2 regions of the Pseudoalteromonas sp. PS1M3 genome follow, and region 1 is predicted to be linked to the other one. Evidence: riboswitches for the same ligand, from Rfam matches in the RefSeq annotation. Region 1 holds a riboswitch; the other holds the start of a gene.

Region 1 (7,536 bases):
AGCAAACACATTAACCGTGGTAGACAACGCACGTAGTGAGCTTGAAAAAATTAAACGAAACCTGCCTGAAGGCACAACAATTCAAGACAGTTACGACTCGTCTGTATTCATTAAAGAATCGATTAGCGAAGTATACAGCACGCTTGCCATTTCAATGGGCTTAGTTGTTTTAGTAATATTTTTGTTTTTAGGCAACATTCGTGCAACGCTTATTCCCGCTGTTACCGTACCGGTAGCTTTGGTAGGTAGCTTTATGTTTTTACTCGCTATGGGGTATTCAATCAACTTGCTAACACTACTTGCGTTAGTCCTTGCCATTGGTTTAGTTGTTGATGACGCTATTGTAATGCTTGAAAACATTCACCGCCGCATAGAGCTTGGCGAGCCACCATTACTTGCAGCGTATAGAGGCGCACGAGAAGTTGGCTTTGCAATTGTAGCAACTACACTTGTGCTTATTTCGGTGTTTGTTCCTTTAGTATTTATGGATGGCCGGATAGGCGCGTTATTCACCGAATTTGCAATGGCTGTAAGCGCAGCTGTTTTTTTCTCAAGTGTGACCGCGCTTACGCTTGCACCAGCATTGTGTTCAAAAGTTCTAAAAAGCGCCGACAAGCCTAATAAATTCAGCCAATGGATGGACCGCCAGTTTACTAAATTAGAGCGCAGTTACCGTAATTCACTTTCAACAAATATGACCAAAAAATGGGGCTTGTTAGTCAGCTTAGTTTTAGCGGGTTTTGTGAGTTATTCACTATTACTGCAAGTGCCATCAGAGCTAACACCTAAAGAAGACCGCGGCACCTTTTTCATTATGATGAGCGGACCTGAGGGTGCTAGCTACGAAAATAATGCCGCCAATATGGCAAAAATTGAAGAACGCCTTATGCCTTACTCTGAGTCTGGCGAGCTAAGCCGTGTGCTTGTTCGTGTTCCTGGCTGGGGCGGTAGCGGCGGTGTTGCTATTGTTGGTATGGCTGATTGGGACAAACGCAAGCGCTCTACGTGGGAAGTAATGGATGAAATTAGTGGCAAAATGCGCGAAGTCACCGATGTACGTGCGTTTGCTATTATGCGCCGAGGTATTGGCGGTGGCGGTTCATCTCGCCCTATTGAATTTGTTCTACAAGGTAATGATTATGCTCAGCTTGCCGATTGGCGTGACCGTATTATCAAACGTGCAGAACAAAACCCAGGCCTTGTTAGAATCGATCATGATTACAAAGAAACATTCCCACAGTTTTTAGTAAGTATTGATAAAAATAAAGCGGCCGATTTAGGAGTGTCTGTGTCTGATGTTGGTCGTACACTCGAAACCATGCTGGGTCAGCGTCGTGTGACAACCTTTATAGATAGAGGTGAAGAATACGATGTCATTTTGAAAGGTACAAAAGAAGACTTTAATAACCCGACCGATATTTCAAATATATACCTTAAATCACGCAGTGGTGAGCTTGTTCCGCTAGACAGCTTAATCAGCTTAAAAGAAGAGGCAACGGCCTCACGCTTAAACCGTTACAACCGTATGCGCTCAATAACCTTAAGCGCAAACTTAGCCGATGGTTACACACTCGAACAAGCACTTAACTTTTTAAACAATGTTGCCGCAGAAGAAAACGACATTGACGGCGCAATAGACTACAAAGGTGAATCTCAGCTTTATTACGAAGGCGCATCAGCAATGACCTACGTATTTGTATTAGCGCTAACAGTCACCTTTTTGGTATTGGCAGCGCAATTTGAAAGCTTTATGCACCCATTTGTAATTATGCTAACGGTCCCCCTTGGTTTAATGGGCGCGATGTTTGGTCTTTGGTCTACCGGACTGACGCTTAATATTTACAGCCAAATTGGTATTGTTATGCTCATAGGGTTAAGCGCTAAAAATGGGATACTCATTGTTGAATTTACCAACCAATTACGCGACAAAGGTGTAGAATTTAGCGAAGCAATATTACAAGCGGCTACACAACGTTTACGCCCAATAATAATGACATCGCTAACAACGGTTATGAGCTCAGTGCCATTGGTATTAGCATCAGGCCCTGGCGCTGAAAGCCGTATGGTAATTGGTGTTGTGGTATTTACCGGGGTTATTGTTTCAACGCTACTTACTTTATTTGTTGTGCCAGCAGCGTATTATGCGCTTGCTCGTAACACACAATCACCTGAATATTTACAACAAAAACTTAATAAACAAGCAGCCGAAAAACCGCTTGAAGAGATCTAAGCAAGCTAACGCGTCGTAACCTTGTTGTTATGGCGCTAAGCTTTATGCTTTGCGTGACCTTTGTCAAATATTAGGAATAATTATGAGTTCAACAACGCAAGTAGCAACCTTTGGTGGTGGCTGTTTTTGGTGTATTGACGCAGCATTTAGGCGTGTAAATGGCGTGTCTGATGTAAGCTCGGGTTATACCGGTGGCAATACTGACAATCCAACATACAAATCAGTATGCAGTGGTACAACGGGCCATGCCGAAGTAGTAAAAGTTGAATTTGATAGCACTATTGTAAGCTTTGAAACATTGCTCGCTATGTTTTTTACTTTGCACGATGCTACGCAATTAAATCGCCAAGGTAACGATATTGGCACACAATACCGAAGTGTTGTTTATTACCATAATGACGAACAACTTGCGCTTACTAACACTATGATTGAACAGCTACAAACCCATGTTAGTGAGCCTATTGTTACCGAAGTCAGCCCGGTGACAACTTACTACCCTGCTGAGCACTATCATCAAGATTACTACAACGAAAACCCGCAACAGGGTTATTGCAGTATCTTAATCGCACCAAAATTACATAAGTTTGAAACCGTATTTAAAGAGTTTTTAGCTGAGTAAAAACACAAAAAAGCCCGGTAAAACCGGGCTTTTTATTTAGATTATTTAAAACTGGTAATCTATGCCAGCAAAAAAGCGGCGCTCTGGCGTGTTGTAGTAATACACCTGCCCTGTTGTAAAATCAGCGTTAGAATCGACTACGTTGTATTCCTTATCGAATACGTTTTCTATACGAAGCGACACCGTAATTTCATCATTTACTTGGTAATTGCCTGCTAAATTCCAAAGCGTATACGAACCCAATTGCGAAACCGCCCCTGCTCGCTCACCGCGATATTGCATTGCTATGCTTGTATCAAATGCACCAAACTGTTTTGTAAGCTCCCAATTAAAGGTTCGTTTGGCAACGTTTCTAAGCGCTTCGCCTGTTTCTTTATCTTCGGCACTTAGGTAAGCAAAATTCACATTACTATCAAAACCCAAAATTTGATTGGCTAAACTAAATTCAACACCTTCATATTGGGCCTCATTAATATTGGTGAGTGCAAAATTAGCGTCATAATCAATTTTATCCTCAATTTCATTTCTAAAAATAGCGACATCGACACGTACAGTATCAAAGTCGACGTTTAAGCCAAGCTCACGATTCACTGACGTTTCAGGTTGAAGATTGGCATTGCCGTAAAGAGGAAAGTACAAATCATTAAATGTTGGCGCTTTAAAGCCCGTGCTTTGGCTTATTCTAAATGTTGCGTCTTCAGATAAGTGATAGCCAGCTGCCGCTGTGTACGTTGTTTCATTACCAAATTGCTCATCGTCATCTTGACGAACAGTTAAATTGGCAAGCAACTCATCCGCATCGTAATATGCGCCAACAAATACAGCTAATACATCGCGCTCTTGCACTTCAAACGTGGTTGAGCTTTGTGATACGTCATCATTGTACCAATTAATACCACCACTAATGTTTAACGTGTCGTTTAAGCGGTATTGGCCGTTGTAGTCAATTTGTGAGCGCTTAGTAACAAACGTACTTGTTGTTGGCCCTTGAGAAAAATCAACATAACGGTTGTCTGAGTCATCCGTTGCAAATGCTATATCAAGGCTGTGAGTTTGGTTTTTGTAGTCTTTATTCCAACCAGCCGAAAGCTGGTAATTTTTAAAATCCCCTCGCTCAATCGTACTATCGGCAGGACTAAAGCGGCTGTCGTAATCAGCAAAGCCTTCGTTGTATTGCCCTAGTAACTTAAAGTTACCGAAATGTGTGTCGGTGTAGTTTACTTTAAAGCCAAGGTTTTTATTTTCAAAACCGTCTTCATCGGGTGCTGCGCCCTGAAGTACATCAAAGTTGTCCGTCTTTTCAAACCCTGCATTAAAAGCCGTTGTTACATCGCCTGCTTTTACAGAACCAGCAATCTGGTAGTCTTGGTACGCGTCAGATCCAAACGTAGCACTGACCGAAAGGTTATCTGACTCACGAGTAATAATATTAATAACACCTGCTAACGCATCAGAGCCATAAATAGCTGCACGTGAACCTTTAATTATTTCTATGCGTTCAATACTATTTAATGGCACATTACTTAATGCTTTTTGACCAAGCGTTGCCGAACCGGTGCGTACACCGTCTATTAAAATGAGCGTATCACCTGACCCTGTACCGCGCAATGAAACACCGGCATTTTGACCAAAACCGCCGTTAGGGTTGACCTGAAACCCAACTTGAGTGGTTAGTAGCGTTGGTAAGTCGCGAACATTACTGGTTTCAATGTCATTACGAGTTATAACATTTACACTCGCTAATACATTAGTAATTGATTGTTCAAACTTATTAGCGGTTACCGTAATGGTTTCGATTGATTGCTCTGCAGCAGATACAGATAGTGACAGCGCAGCAGTAATTGCAACGCCAAGAGTTGTTTTTTTTAACATGAAGTTCCCCTTCTTTGCCCACCGCAAAGAACTAAGTAAGATTACATCAAGGCCGGTCTCCGGACTCAGTAAATACATAGCTTTATGTATTACTTTACCGTTGCGGGGGCAGTGTTGGGATTGTAGTCATCATGAAAACGCACCAACTTCCCGATTATCTTATTAAAAAAATCAAACCATTGAAAAGATTAATAAGCACCTTGAAAATAGGCCGCTATTGTGAGGAGTTTAATAAAAAATGTCAACGGACGTCTATACAGCTAAAAAGAAAAACAATTAAAAACAATTAAAAACAATTAAAAACAATTAAAAACAAAAACTATGCCGCGTTCATAAAAAAAGCCAAATAACCTGCGCGGCTATTTGGCTTTTTATTTATAAAGCGCCCAAAAGGCTTTTATAATTAATCGCGGAAGTTTTTAAACTGAAAAGGCTGACCTAAATCGGCAGTGCGCACCACTTGCATAGCAGCTTGTAAGTCATCACGCTTTTTACCCGTTACGCGTACTTCCTCGCCTTGAATAGCCGCTTGCACTTTTACTTTAGAATCTTTAATGGCTTTTACTACTTTTTTAGCCACATCTTTTTCAATACCTTGCTTTAGCGCAACGTTACGAAAAACATTTTTACCTGCACGGCTAATATCTTGTAACTCTAAGCTCGCTACATCCATACCACGCTTAGAAACTTTACCCGCTAAAATATCAAACAATTGCATAACCTGTGAATCAGCTTCAGCTTTTAGCTTAATTGTTTTGTCGTTTAGCTCAATAGATGCATCAACACCTCTAAAGTCAAAGCGAGTCTCAAGTTCACGGTTTGCATTATCTACCGCATTTTGTGCTTCGTTCATTTCTACTTCAGATACAATATCAAATGAAGGCATTGGTTTTCTCCTAACTATTCAATCTTAATTTTATGGCGCAATTATAACGCTAAAATTATAAATCTTTACATTTTTCTGCATCTTGTTCAGGTGCGATACTAATTTAGTTTGATATACTTAAGCTTCTTTTTTAAGCGACTCTAGGATTTTACGTGACAAGGCGTGTTTACCAAGCTGTTTTTTTACTCAGCATCGTAGCGTTTACTTTTTTATTTGCCAAAGAAATAAAAGGCGCAGCTAACCTATTTCCACACATTGATAAAGTAGCCCATTTTGGGATTTTTTTTGTGCTTGCTATTATTATGGATAAAGCGTTTAAGCTTCCCTTATACGCACAAATTTTGTTATTGGCCGGTTACGGCGCATCAATTGAAATTATGCAAGACGCACTCCCCTACAGGCAGGCCTCTATTGGCGATTTTATAGCTGATTTTGCTGGTGCTGCTAGTTACTTTTTACTAAGAGTTATTTTTACACCTCGAAAAAAGAATCCCTATGACTAATATTTTAATTGTAGGCGATGGCGCTATTGGCTTGTTACTAAGCCACTTTTTAAGTCACAAAAATAATGTTCATGTTTTAACACGCAAACCAACCTGCAATACGCGTTTTTATAGCCGTAAAAACGCTCCGTCAGATAACATTAATGCACGCTTTATTAATTTAAGCGATCTGGCGCAACAACCTAGTTATGATGTTGTTATTTTTACAGTTAAAGCTTTTCAGGTCCAAGATGCGTTTTCACAAATAAAACCTTATCTTGCTGCAAATTCAATATTAGTCGTTTCTCATAATGGAATGGGAAATATTGAAGAGCTTATTCCTCAGCTGAACACTCAGCAAGCACTATACTTTTTAACCACCAGCATGGCCGGATTTAAGTCTACCCAGTACATTGTGCAACATACCGGTGAAGGGCAAAGCGTGATTGGTGGCTGTAATAAACTTGCAGCTAAAAACTCACAATTTATATCACCACTACTTCAAGCAATTCCCAATTTAAAAGTGGTCAATAACATTGAGCAACTTCGCTTTGAAAAGCTGTTGGTTAATGTGGCTATTAACCCACTAACTGCACTTCACAATATAAAAAACGGCCAATTGCGTGCCCCTGTATTTAGCGCAACGATAATGAGTTTACTCTATGAGGGCTGCAGGGTTGCTAATGCAAAAGGGTTGAATATTGCTTTAGCTGATGCGTTAAATAACGCTTACACCGTAATGGCGCTTACCGCTGAAAATTATTCTTCAATGCAGCAAGATATTGCTAATAACAGGCCAACAGAAATAATGGCTATTTGTGGGTATATTAGCGAGCAAGGCAAACGATACAACATTAAAACCCCAGCTAATAATGAGTTACTTGCTAAAATTCAGGCAAAAAAAAGCGTGGTTTAAACCACGCTTTATAAACTATTAACGTATTTACTTAACCTTTAAGGACGATACACTTTTACAGTTGTAAAGCCTTGCTCGTGTAAAATAAGCGCTTGCAACTGGCTCATTACACCTCTATCACAATATAGGTAGTAGTCTTTATCTTTTGGTAGGTCGCCAAACTTTGTAGCTAAGCGGAAAAACGGTAGGTGGATTACTTCAATACCTTCAATTTCAAGCGGCGCCGCGTCTTCTTCTTCTGGCGAGCGAATATCAACAACAACTGAACCTGGCGGTAAATCGGCAACCGATTCTGCCTCTTTAAGCTCTTGCTTAGCTTCTACGTCGATATCACGAACATCCATAACACGCGCGTTATCTATAACGGTATCAAGTACATCAAAGTCGAACTTTTCTTCTTCGCCTTTAATCACGTCTATTTTTGCTTTTACCGTTGGCTTTTTAGATATAACACCACAGTATTCTGGCATAGTTTCGGCCATTTCAGCGGTACCGATTTGGCGCGCAATGTTTATAATCTCTTGCTTATCA
Region 2 (7,536 bases), 1.4 Mb from region 1:
CACCATTAGGCGCATCAGGCAAAATAAAATCTACAACAGCGCAAAAGTAATTATTTTGACTAATTAGTATTTTTGTTTGTGCTAACGTTTCTGCTACATCTACTTCGTAGCCTACTTTTAGCGCTATATGTTTCTGCACAAGCGCTATAGCAGGTGTATCTTCAACTATTAATATTTTTCGCTTCACGGAACACCCAGTTTATATTATGCAAAAAAATTGCTTAATACACTTTGTAACTGTAAAAGCGCCAAAAAGCAAATAGCTGAGTGTGTTATAGGCTATCTGATTCTGAAAAACTTTCATGATTTATTGGCGCAGGGCTCGATATTTTTGAGCGGCCAAATAAGGTATGAAACTTCGTTTTACAAGTAGTGAGCTTTAGGTATTTCAGCCATGCTCGTTCAATCGGATTAGTGGGTTCTTGTGAGCCAGTTACTACGGCTACAAAATTTTCTTGGTGCTCATTTTGTGGTTCAATCGTCTTACTATATAAACCTTTTAAAACAATGCCATGTTGTTCTAGTATACTGGCTTCTAATAAGGTGAAATTTCCGCTGCGGCTAAAACCACGTGGAAAATTTTGATCATCATAAAATTGACGTTGGCTAACAAATGCTTGGCGTAGTAGTGAAATGTTAATGCTCATAGCTATATCCTCATACCCTATTAATTAGTTGGAGTATGATGCAAGTTTGGCAATTTTTTAAACAAGTTATTTTTATCGTGAGGATAAAAAAGTGGATATCGATTTATTAAAAACATTTGTTGAAGTAGTGCGCACGCGTCATTTCGGTAAAGCCGCAGAGAACCTCTATATAACGCAGTCGGCGGTCAGTTTTCGTATTCGTCAATTAGAGCAAGGGCTTGGTGTTAATTTATTTATTCGCCAGCGTAATAATATTCAATTAACAGCGCCTGGTGAACGGTTGTTGCCTCATGCGCAAATGATCATAACTGGTATGCAGCGCGCCAAAGTAGATGTAGCCCTTGCTGATAATATGCATAAACAAATTAGCTTGGCAGGGACGCCTAATATTTGGGATGCCTTTTTGCAGTTTGGTATTACTAATATTGTGTCGGCTATGCCGGGAGTCTCTTTGGTTGCTGAAGTTAAAGCCCAGCAAGAAAGCACGCGATTATTGCTTGAGCGCACGCTTGATTTAGCCATTTTATTTGATCCACCAAAAGTAGATGAGTTAGTTGTTGAGCGTATTTGTGAACTGCCTATTATTCCTGTAAGTGGGTATGACACTGCAACAAACGAAAACTTTTTTGATAATCAGTACGTGTATGTTGACTGGGGAACGACATTTTCACTTTGGCATGCACGCCAGTTTACCGGTAAAACGCCTCCATACTTTAGAACAAGCACCGGACGAATTGCGTTAGATTTAATACTACAATGTGGTGGTAGCGCATTTATTCCACATGTTTTGGTTGAGCAACATTTAGAAAATGGTGAATTATTTCATGTAAAAAATGTAGAAAATACGTCAAGAGATATATTTGTAGCCTACCATAGAGATAACGAACAAAAGGAACTGATAGAAACACTCATAAATTTACTACCTACTATTAAGGCACATGCTTAGTAATTGGGTTTTAAGTGGGTACATATTTGTATGATTGATGTTCATGTCCTTTTGATTTCATAAATAATGCAGTTTTATTAACTTTAAAAGTCAAAAATATTTCATTTGTAATATTTCTGTCATTTAGTGGTGACAAACTGCAGTCGTTTTAAAAATTAGTCTTTTGTGATTATCCAAGGAAATAACATGAAATTTGTAAAATCGAGCTTATGCTTAGCACTATTAAGTGGTTTATCTTTTAATGCACTTGCCGATGTAGACATTTACGGTAAAGCGAATGTAACAGTGCAATCATCTGATGACGGCGAAGGATCTTTTACTGAGATAAAAAGTAATGCATCTCGTCTTGGTGTTAAAGGTTCTGAAAAAATAAATGATAGTTTAGAAGCGGTATATAAGTTTGAGTTTCAAGTTGATGTGTCTGATGCTGATTCAAAAGGCGATAACGACGACAATATTTCTGCGCGTAACCAATACGTTGGTTTAAAAGGTGCGTTTGGCCAAGTGGTTATTGGTCGTAACGATACTGCGCTTAAACAATCTCAAGGTAAGTTAGACTTGTTTAACGACCTTGAAGGCGATATTAAAAATGTATTTAAAGGTGAAAACCGTTTAGGGAATACTGTTAGTTATTCATCAAACTCATACGAAGGTTTTAAAGTACTTGCTACTTTTGTAGCTGAAGATGATGTAGACGCTGATAACGGTTACTCAATGGCGGTTACTTACGGTGACGTGGCACTTAAAAAGAGCGCAGTATATGCCTCTATCGCAGCCGATAGTGAAGTAAATGGCTACGATGTAGTACGCGCGTCAATCCAAGGTAAAGTTGAAGACTTTAAACTCGGTGCTATGTACCAAACTCAAGAAAAAGTAGACGGTTCAGCTGAAGGTGACGGTTACTTATTAAATGCAGCATACAGCATGGGTAAAAACACGTTTAAAGTTCAGTACCAAGCAATGGACTTTGACGATAGCGATGATAAAACAGCTATTTCAGTGGGTGTTGATCACAAGCTTAACAAAAACATTAAAGTATTTGGCTTTTACTCAAGCTTTGATATGGACAACAACGTAGACCAAAATTACTTAGGTTTAGGTATGGAATATAAGTTTTAACGACGAGTTAAAACACTCCCTTTTTAACCGCGCTGTAATTAGCGCGGTTTTTTTTGCTTTAAATTATTTACTTACCCGCCCATAATAGAGCTTCATTTGGAATGAGGTGCAATTCCTCAACTGTTCCCGCAACTGTAATTAGCGCTATGCTTTAAGTCAGATACAAATCAATTTTTAATGAGCGGGCCTACTCATGCTAAATTTAATGTACTCCTTTTTGGTGGTTGCATTACAAGTGGGTACTCGTGTCTAGGACAGAGTATTGCAAACTAAAGCACCATTATTAAACGTTCAAAATCTCTCGTGGGGAATAGCAAATAAACCTATTCTCAAACACATTAATGTGCAAATACCTGAAGGTAAATTTGTGGGCTTAATTGGCCCTAATGGTGCAGGTAAGTCGAGTTTACTGCGTTGTTTATATCGTTTTAATAAGCCTAATGAAGGGGTTATAGAGTTTAATAACCATGATATTTGGCAGCTTAAAAGTGATGAATATGCAAAGTGCGTTGCTGTTGTTTTACAAGAGGCGCCATCGCATTTTAATTTGTCGTTATTTGATGTTGTGGCTCTTGGCCTAACGCCTCATAAATCGTTATTTAGCTCTACATCGCAAAGCGAAAAACAACAAATCACTCTAGCTATAAAAACGGTAGGGCTTGAGCTGCATACAAATCAAAATTTTGAATCGCTCTCTGGGGGCGAAAAGCAGCGGGCACTCATTGCACGTGCTATTGTTCAGCAACCTCAGCTGTTAATTATGGATGAGCCCACTAGCCACCTTGATGTTAAGTACCAAATACAGGTTATGGAGCTGGCAAAGTCTCTTGGTGTTACAGTATTTGCTTCGTTTCATGATCTTAATTTGGCTAGCGCTATGTGTGATGAGCTTGTCGTCATTAAAAATGGAGAAATAACGCATACCGGCTCTCCTGCAGAGGTACTGACTGAGCACATGCTTGATGATGTATTTGGTGTATGCGCTCAGGTTAGTAACCATCCTCAAGAATCTCAATTGGGTAAAGTTACGCCTCATATTACCTACTTTTATGGTTACAAATAATATGTTAGCAATGCATGTACGCCATTCAGTTGCACTGATTATTTGCATTACTATTGCCTTAGTAAGTTTATTTTTAGCATTGAGCTTTGGTGCTGCAGATACCTCAATACAGGATGTATTTAACAGTTTTATTTATTTAAATGATGCTTCATTCACCAGCCGTATTATTTTTGAATTAAGAATGCCCCGTACATTATTGGCGTTTTTAGCCGGTGCCGGGTTAGCTATCGCTGGGCTAATTTTACAAACCGTGACACGTAACCCACTAGCAGATCCTTACTTATTCGGTATATCGTCAGGTGCTTCGTTTGGTGTAGTTGTACTTATGGCATTTGTGGGAATTAGCGCAGGTTTTATGCTTTCGGCCGCAGCCTTGCTTGGTAGCTTATTAGCAATGAGCTTACTTATATTAATTGCCACAAGGCAGCAGGGCGGGCAAGTTGAGTCTATGTTACTTGCTGGTGTTGCACTCTCGTTTTTATTTAGTGCATTTACGAGTTTGTTGCTTTATTGGAGCGAGCCGCAAGCCGTTGCAGCTATTTTATTTTGGACCTTAGGAAGTTTTGCACGTGCCCAGTGGGCAACGCTTTGGATACCCTTTTTAGTGATTACACTGTGCACCTGCGTAATGATTAGTTTTAGGCGCCAGCTTAATGCCATGTTATTAGGTGACGAAAGTGCCATAACCCTTGGTGTTAAAGTGCATCGATTTAGGGTGCTTATGCTAATTTTAAGCTCATTAATAACCGCTGTGCTGGTGGCAATGTGTGGCGGTATTGGTTTTGTTGGATTAATGGTGCCACATATTGTGCGCTTTTTTATTTCACAAGGCACCGTAGCAGGGCTATTAATAACAAGCTTAGCAGGAGGCACATTTATGGTGTGGGTCGATGTACTGTCTCGTTCTTTACTTCAAAATCAAGAGTTGCCAGTAGGGGTGATCACGGCCGCTATGGGGAGTGCGTTTTTCTTAAGTTTACTCTTTTTTAGAAAGTCTAAGGTGTAGCCATGAAAACACTCATGATACAGGGTACTACCTCGGATGCGGGAAAAAGCACCTTAGTGGCTGCACTTTGCCGAGTATTTGCAAATCAAGGCATAAAAGTCGCACCGTTTAAGCCACAAAATATGGCACTTAATAGCGCAGTGACAAACGACGGTGGCGAAATTGGCCGTGCGCAAGCTTTGCAAGCTATTGCTGCTAAGGTAGAGCCCGAAACCGACTTTAACCCGATATTACTTAAGCCCAATAGCGATACAGGCGCTCAAGTTATTATTCATGGTAAAGCGATTAGCAACATGGAAGCCGGTAAGTACCACGATTATAAAAAAGTCGCCATGGACGCTGTCATTACATCACACGAGCGTTTAGCAAAACGGTTTGATCTTTTATTGGTGGAAGGTGCGGGAAGCCCCGCTGAAATAAACCTGCGTGAAAACGACATAGCTAACATGGGCTACGCTGAAAAAGTAGACTGCCCAGTGATTATTATTGCTGATATAGATAAAGGCGGTGTATTTGCTCATTTAGTGGGGACATTGGCATTACTTAGCGAATCAGAGCAAGCACGTGTAAAGGGTTTTGTAATTAACCGTTTTAGAGGCGATATAAGTTTGCTTCAAGGAGGGCTTGACTGGTTAGAGCAATACACGGGTAAGCCTGTTTTAGGAGTACTGCCATACCTTCACGATTTAACTCTCGACGCGGAAGATGCTGTTGCAATAAACAATAACGTTACCCATGCAACTATCAATATTGCAATATTATTAGTGCCGCATATTAGTAATCATACCGATTTTGACGCACTGCGTTTACACCCAAATATTAATGTTAACTATATACGCCATACGCAGGTCATTCCTGATGTTGATCTTGTTATATTGCCAGGTAGTAAAAACGTACTTGGCGATTTAAATTTTTTGATAAACGAAGGGTGGGATAATCAGATAAAACGCCACTTACGCTATGGTGGAAAAGTACTTGGAATTTGTGGGGGAATGCAAATGCTGGGTAATATAATTTACGACCCCGAGGGTGTTGAGTCGTCATTAAAAAGTGTGAATGGGTTAGCCTTATGTGATTTTGAAACCACACTCACATCGCAAAAAGTATTAAGTAAAGTGACGGCCACTTTAAAGCTAAATAATCGACAAACTTTATGTAGTGGTTATGAAATCCATGCGGGAGTAAGTAAAGGCAATGCATTAAAGACCCCTTTAATTACCTTTAGTCAGCATCCAAATGGGTTTAAAACAGATGGTTTTATAAGTGACGATAATGCAATTGCGGGCACTTATTTACACGGTTTATTTGATGAGCCCAACGCCACGATGGAAATTTTAAAATGGGTAAAGCCAGATTTAAATATTGATCCAATAAGTATTGATACACACCGCGAACAGCAGTTAGCGCGTTTAGCAACCATGTGCGAAACACATTTAGATATAGCGCAAATTACCTCGATTTATAAAGGGCATAATAATGACTGAACAAACAAAAGACAAACACAAACAGCGCCAGCAAAAAGTAAAAGAACACGTAGATGCCCGTGTTGAAGCCGCGCAAGAGGTTAAAGGTATTTTTCAGGTTATTACTGGCAATGGTAAAGGTAAATCGACTTCTGGTTTTGGCGTGGTAGCACGCTGTGTTGGCCACGGTCAAAAAGCCGCTGTGTGTCAATTCATAAAAGGGACATGGGAGTGTGGTGAGCGTAATTTATTACTAGGCGCAGGGGTTGAATTTGCTGTAATGAATACTGGCTTTACATGGGATACACAAAATAAAGAGGCCGATACCTTAGCAGCACAAGCAACATGGCAAGAGGCAAAGCGCATGCTTGCCGACAGCAGTATTAACTTAGTGTTACTTGATGAGCTAACCTACATGGTGACTTATGGTTATGTCGACTTAGACGAAGTACTAAGTGCACTTAATAATCGCCCGGCTATGCAGTCGGTTATTATCACAGGACGCGCAGCGCACAGAGCATTGACTGACCTTGCCGATACTGTGAGCGAAGTACGTAATGTAAAACACGCATTCGACTCAGGTGTAAAAGCGTTAGAAGGGTTTGACTACTAGTGTTTAAATTGCTTTTTATAGGTTTAATGCTGCTTAGTTTACACGGCAATGCTGTGGCGAACTCAGCGTCTGAGATTAAAAAACTACGTATAGTTGCGCTTGCCCCACACATAGTTGAAAACCTATTTGCCATTGGTGCAGGTGACAATATTGTGGGTACCGTTGACTATGCCGACTACCCATATGAAGCAAAAAATATAGCTCGCATTGGCGGGTACTATGGTATTTCTCTTGAGAAATTATTAGCCTTAAAACCTGATTTAGTGATTGCTTGGAAAAGCGGAAATCAGCAGGAAGATATCGCACAAATAGAGCGCTTGGGTATTAAAGTTCATTTAAGTAACCCTACAACCATAGAAGCCGTGCAAACTGAGCTACTAACACTTGGTAAACTAACAGGGTACGAAAAGCAAAGCCAACAGGTTGCTAAAGCTTTTAAGCAAAAGTTAACCGCTATTATTAAAAACCAGCAAGGGAAGCAGCCTATATCTGGTTTTTATCAGTTATGGGCTGAGCCTATGATGACAATCAGTGAAAGTACATGGATTGGCCAACTAGTAAATACCTGTCACGTAAATAATGTGTTTGCTAATAGCACGACCCCGTATCCACAAATCAGCATTGAAAATGTCATTGTTACTAAGCCTCAAATTATTATTATTCCTGACGAAAAATCTAA

What was found. Region 1 has a riboswitch for cobalamin ahead of PS1M3_RS03570 (TonB-dependent receptor domain-containing protein). Riboswitches for the same ligand answer to the same signal wherever they lie in the genome.
Region 2: another riboswitch for cobalamin. It lies ahead of PS1M3_RS13860 (ABC transporter ATP-binding protein); the one in region 1 lies ahead of PS1M3_RS03570 (TonB-dependent receptor domain-containing protein).

Annotation. Positions count from the first base shown of each region.
Region 1 covers NZ_AP022624.1:759,235-766,770, reverse strand. Annotated here, with positions in the region: gene PS1M3_RS03580 (efflux RND transporter permease subunit) at 1-2,230, shown strand, start outside; gene msrA (peptide-methionine (S)-S-oxide reductase MsrA) at 2,313-2,849, shown strand; gene PS1M3_RS03570 (TonB-dependent receptor domain-containing protein) at 2,895-4,721, opposite strand; cobalamin riboswitch at 4,754-4,917, opposite strand; gene PS1M3_RS03565 (YajQ family cyclic di-GMP-binding protein) at 5,125-5,607, opposite strand; gene PS1M3_RS03560 (VanZ family protein) at 5,760-6,110, shown strand; gene PS1M3_RS03555 (ketopantoate reductase family protein) at 6,103-7,005, shown strand; gene thiI (tRNA uracil 4-sulfurtransferase ThiI) at 7,044-7,536, opposite strand, start outside.
Region 2 covers NZ_AP022624.1:2,964,931-2,972,466, reverse strand. Annotated here, with positions in the region: gene PS1M3_RS13880 (diguanylate cyclase) at 1-187, opposite strand, end outside; gene PS1M3_RS13875 (DUF413 domain-containing protein) at 273-647, opposite strand; gene PS1M3_RS13870 (LysR family transcriptional regulator) at 739-1,593, shown strand; gene PS1M3_RS13865 (porin) at 1,780-2,712, shown strand; cobalamin riboswitch at 2,760-2,899, shown strand; gene PS1M3_RS13860 (ABC transporter ATP-binding protein) at 2,975-3,775, shown strand; gene PS1M3_RS13855 (iron ABC transporter permease) at 3,777-4,781, shown strand; gene PS1M3_RS13850 (cobyric acid synthase) at 4,784-6,265, shown strand; gene cobO (cob(I)yrinic acid a,c-diamide adenosyltransferase) at 6,258-6,857, shown strand; gene PS1M3_RS13840 (cobalamin-binding protein) at 6,857-7,536, shown strand, end outside.